Regions from separate parts of the Methylocystis sp. Se48 genome, predicted to be linked through region 2. Evidence: predicted binding sites of a transcription regulator. Region 2 holds the regulator's gene; the other holds the start of a gene.

Evidence for each region. The regulator LexA, encoded in region 2, represses DNA repair genes until DNA is damaged. The targets are predictions, from matches to a motif close to TGTTCNNNNTGTGTTCNG.
Region 1: a site for LexA is predicted at 1,410-1,427, ahead of ACV959_RS00385 (PA0069 family radical SAM protein). Genes of this name have one in related genera too.

The regions. Positions count from the first base shown of each region.
Region 1 is NZ_CM149850.1:74,735-76,932, reverse strand. It holds gene ACV959_RS00390 (ribonuclease HII) at 1-54, opposite strand, end outside; gene ACV959_RS00385 (PA0069 family radical SAM protein) at 171-1,289, opposite strand; gene ACV959_RS00380 (SDR family oxidoreductase) at 1,452-2,198, opposite strand, start outside.
Region 2 is NZ_CM149850.1:1,124,830-1,127,027, reverse strand. It holds gene ACV959_RS05500 (ComEC/Rec2 family competence protein) at 1-386, shown strand, start outside; gene lexA (transcriptional repressor LexA) at 526-1,239, opposite strand; gene ACV959_RS05490 (L,D-transpeptidase family protein) at 1,416-2,198, opposite strand, start outside.

The DNA.
Region 1 (2,198 bases), 1.1 Mb from region 2:
GGGCCAGACGCCGAGGCGCCGCAATCGGCTTTCGAGGCGGAAGTCCGGTCCCATGACGCGCGTTTTCGGGGATGGCCGACGCGGGCCCTTCCCGGGGTGAGGATGCTTAGGGCCCTATACACGCTTCGGCGCGCCGCCTGAATGGATTTTGCTGGGGCGGTCTGCGGGCGTCAAAACAGCGCGAGCTGTTGCGGGCCGCGCCGCGGCGGCTCGAACAGGTCGGTTCGCAGCCGCGTCGCGGATTGCGCGAATCCGAGCCGCCGCGCGGCGATTTCGAATCGCCGGCCGATCATCCAGGCGTAGGGTCCGTCTCCCGTCATGCGCTTGCCGAAACTCGCGTCATAGGCTTTCCCCCCGCGCGTCGACCGCACGAGCGACAGCGCGCGCCGCGCCTTGTCCGGGAAATTGGCGACGAGCCATTCGCTGAAAAGATCGCGTAATTCGAGCGGCAGGCGCAACATGATGTAGCCGGCTTCGCGCGCGCCGGCGGCGCGGGCGCGGGCAAGGATCGCCTCGATCTCGTGGTCGTTGATCGAAGGAATGACCGGCGCGGTCATCACCGCCACGGGAACGCCCGCCGCGGCGAGTTTTTCCATCGCGTCGAGGCGGCGCTCCGGCGTCGCCGCGCGCGGCTCCATGAGCCGGGCGAGGCGCGGGTCGAGCGTCGTGACGGAGAGCGCCACTTTCGCGAGCCCCTGCGCCGCCATCGGGGCGAGGAGATCGAGATCGCGCAGCACCAGCGCGGATTTGGTGACGATCGCGACCGGATGGCGGGCGCGCGCCAGAGTTTCGAGAATCGACCGCATCACGCGATGGCGCTTCTCGCTAGGCTGGTAGGGGTCGGTGTTGGTTCCGATCGCGATCGGCTTCGGCGCATAGTTCGGCGCCGACAAGTCGCGCTCAAGAATTTGCGCCGCCCCCTCCTTCACGAAAATCTCCGTCTCGAAATCGAGGCCGGGGGAGAGGCCCATATAGGCGTGCGTAGGCCGGGCGAAGCAGTAGACGCAGCCATGCTCGCAGCCGCGATAGGGATTGATCGAGCGGTCGAAGGAAATGTCCGGCGAATCGTTTTTCGTGATGATCGAGCGCGGCTTCTCGACATGGATCGTCGTCTTCAGCGCGTCGAGGCCCTCGAGCGATCCCCAGCCGTCATCCGTCGCCTCGCGCTGTTCCCGCTCGAAACGCCCCCCGCGCCGCGAGATCGCGCCGCGCCCGCGCCGCCGCTCGGCGTCGATGAGCGCCCCGGCCTTCGCCTGCATCGCCGTCGATGCTTCCGCCAAACGATCCATGACGACCTCCAGCACATTTCGAAGGGAGGCCGGCCCGCGGCTGGCCTCCCGTCCGTCGCGCTTCGGGGACATGGCGCCCCGCCCCGGCTCGACCCGCCAGGGCGGAACATAGCGCGAATACAGAACAGATAAAGAACATTTAACGCGCGCGCAAGCGGGCGATCAGAGACCCGGCGTCGTTTTTGCGAACAGGGCCTCGAAATCCGTCGTCGGCGCGGCGGACAGTTCTTCCGGCTTGGAGATGAGGTCGAAAGCCTTGTTGCGCGCATTGGGCGAGAGCAGGGCCTGGACGACGACTTCCGCGACGTCGGCGCGGGGGATCGCGCGCGGGACGCCCTCGACCGGCGCCTTGATGAAGGCGTCGTCCTTTCCCACGAGAAGCTCCCGCCGGCCGCCCGGCGCGTCGACGAGCCCGCCGGGCCGCAGGATCGTGTAGGCGACGCCCGAATCGATCAGAAAGGCTTCGAGCCTGCGCTTCCAGACGAGGACGTCGCCGCAGCCGAGCCGATTGAGCGGGTGATCCTCGATCGTGCCGCCCATGGAGCCGACGAGAACGATATGGCCGACGCCGGCGGCGCGCGCCGCCTCGACCAGCGCCGTCCCGCCGAGATAGACGACCTCCCGTGGCGCGCCGCCCGGCGCAAATTCGAATTCCAGCTTGCCGCCCGGCCGCGGGGCGCCCTTCGGGCGCGGGGTGGAGCTCGACAGAATGACGAGCGCGTCGACGCCCCTGAGCGCGGGCGCGAACGTTTCGGGCTTCCTCACGTCGCCGAAGAAGAAACCGTCCGGGCTCCCGAAGAGTTCGATCGCCTTCCCGGGCGCGCGCGCGAAGCCGAGGGCCTCGAAGTCGCGGGGCCGGGCGCGCAGCTTTTTCAGCGCGAGGGCGCCGGTGCGTCCCGTCGCGCCTGT
Region 2 (2,198 bases):
ACGGCCGCGCCGCGGCGGATGCGCGAAGCGGCGTCGTCTGCGACGATTACGGCTGCGTCGGACGCGCCTTCGACGGCAGGTTCGTTTCGCTCGTTGCCGCGCCGGCGGCTTTTGCCGAAGACTGCGCGCGGGCCGCGATCATCGTGACGCCGCTCGCTGCGCCACAAGGATGCGGCGCCCCAATCGTCATCGACCGGCGCAGGCTCGCGGAAACGGGTTCCGTCTCGCTCCGTTTCCTGAAAGACGGCGGCGTCCGCTGGACCGCCGCGCGCGGCGTCGACGAGGATCGTCCCTGGTCGCCGCGCCCGGCCCCGGCCGCGAGCCGCCCCGCCCTTCCCGACGAGGAAGAAGACGAGGCGGCCGAGCTGTCGGAGCCGCTGGAGTGAAGCGCTCTCGCCTGGCTAAGACCGCTGAAAGGAAAGCCCACGTGGAGCTTCGCGGACGTCCTCGGAGAGAGCTGAGCGCTCTCGCGGGGCGCCGTTGCGCGGGCGATGCGGAGCCGGATTGGCCGCGTCCGGCGCGGCGTCAATATTTCCGCAGCAGGCTGACGAGTTTACCCTGAATGCGCACCTTGTCGGGACCGAAGATGCGGGTCTCGTACGCCGGATTCGCCGCTTCGAGGGCGATGGAGGCCCCGCGCTTGCGCAGCCGCTTCAGCGTCGCTTCCTCGTCCTCGATGAGGGCGACGACGATGTCGCCCGTGTCGGCGTAGTCCTGCTTCTTGATGACGACGGTATCGCCGTCGAGAATGCCGGCCTCGATCATGGAGTCGCCGCGCACCTCGAGCGCGAAATGTTCGCCGGCCGACAGCATGTCGGGCGGCAGCGCAATCGTATGGCTACGGCTCTGAATCGCGGAAATGGGCGTGCCGGCGGCGATTCGGCCCATGACGGGTATGGCGACGAGCGGGCTGCTCTCCTCCTCGCCGCGCTCGTGCAGCGGCCGGACGCGGCCGAGATTGCCCTGAATGACGGCGGGCGCGAATTTGCCGCCGCGCGCGCCCCCTCCGCCCCGCGGCGTCGCGGATTCGGGAAGACGCAGCACTTCGAGCGCGCGCGCGCGGTTGGGAAGGCGGCGAATGAAGCCCCGCTCCTCGAGCGCGAGGATGAGGCGATGAATGCCGGACTTGGACCTCAGGTCCAGAGCGTCCTTCATCTCGTCGAAAGACGGCGGAACGCCGGACTCTTTCAGCCGCTCGTGAATGAATCGCAGCAGATCGCTCTGCTTTTTGGTCAACATGCCACGTTCCTGCCCGCGCCGCACGACTCGCTGCTACAAACAAATCATGAACGATTTATAGACGTTCGCGGTGCGTTCCGCAAGCCCCATCGTCGCGGCGCGGTTAACGGCCGCTTACGCGAAGAGGCCGCGCTCTTGCGGGGCGCGGCCTGGATTCGGCAGGAGCCCGCGCGCGGCTACTTGCTCGCGCGGAGCGCGCGGCGGATCGACGCCGTGGGGCTGTCGTCGGGCGCAAGCGCCGACATTTCGCGGCGATCGTCCGGCGCCAGCGACTGCGCGACCGTCGATGTCTCAGCCTCGCGCGACTGCGCGGCGGCCTTGGCGGCCGCCATCGTCACGATCGGCGACTTGGCGGCAAGCTGCGTGGCCTTGCCAGCGGGGCGGATCGGCTTCTCCTCGAGCGCGATCTCCATTGGCGGCTGCAGCGCCTCGGGGCGGCTGGTTTCGGCGATGCGGGCGAGGAAGCTCGGATGCATGCCGCCGTCCTGATAAACGAGCCGGACGGGCTTCACGCTCGACGCCAATTCGGCGATCTTCTCGTCGTCCTTCGCGGCTTTGGCCGACACGCTCGCGATGAGCTCCGGATCGTGCTTGAGCGGCGGACAGGCCGAAAGCGGATCCATATGGCCCGCGGGCGCAGCGTTGAACACGTAGCGCCGGCCGCAGTACGCCACCGCTGGCTCCTGCTTCGTCACCTCGAAATGGTCGTTGCCTTCCTTCAAGTTTTTCCAGAAGCCGATATTAGGATCCAGACGATGTTTGGCCAGATTTTCCGCCGTCATCTTGAACGGATAGGATTGCATCTGAATCGCGCGTTGGCCGCCATTGAAGGCCGAGCGGGCGATGGCGTAAATCTCGGAAATCTGCGCGTCGGTCATGGAGAAGCAGCCCGCCGACGAGCAGGCCCCGTGGACCATGATCGTGCCGCCCGTATGGCCGAGCGCCTTGTCGAGCTGGTT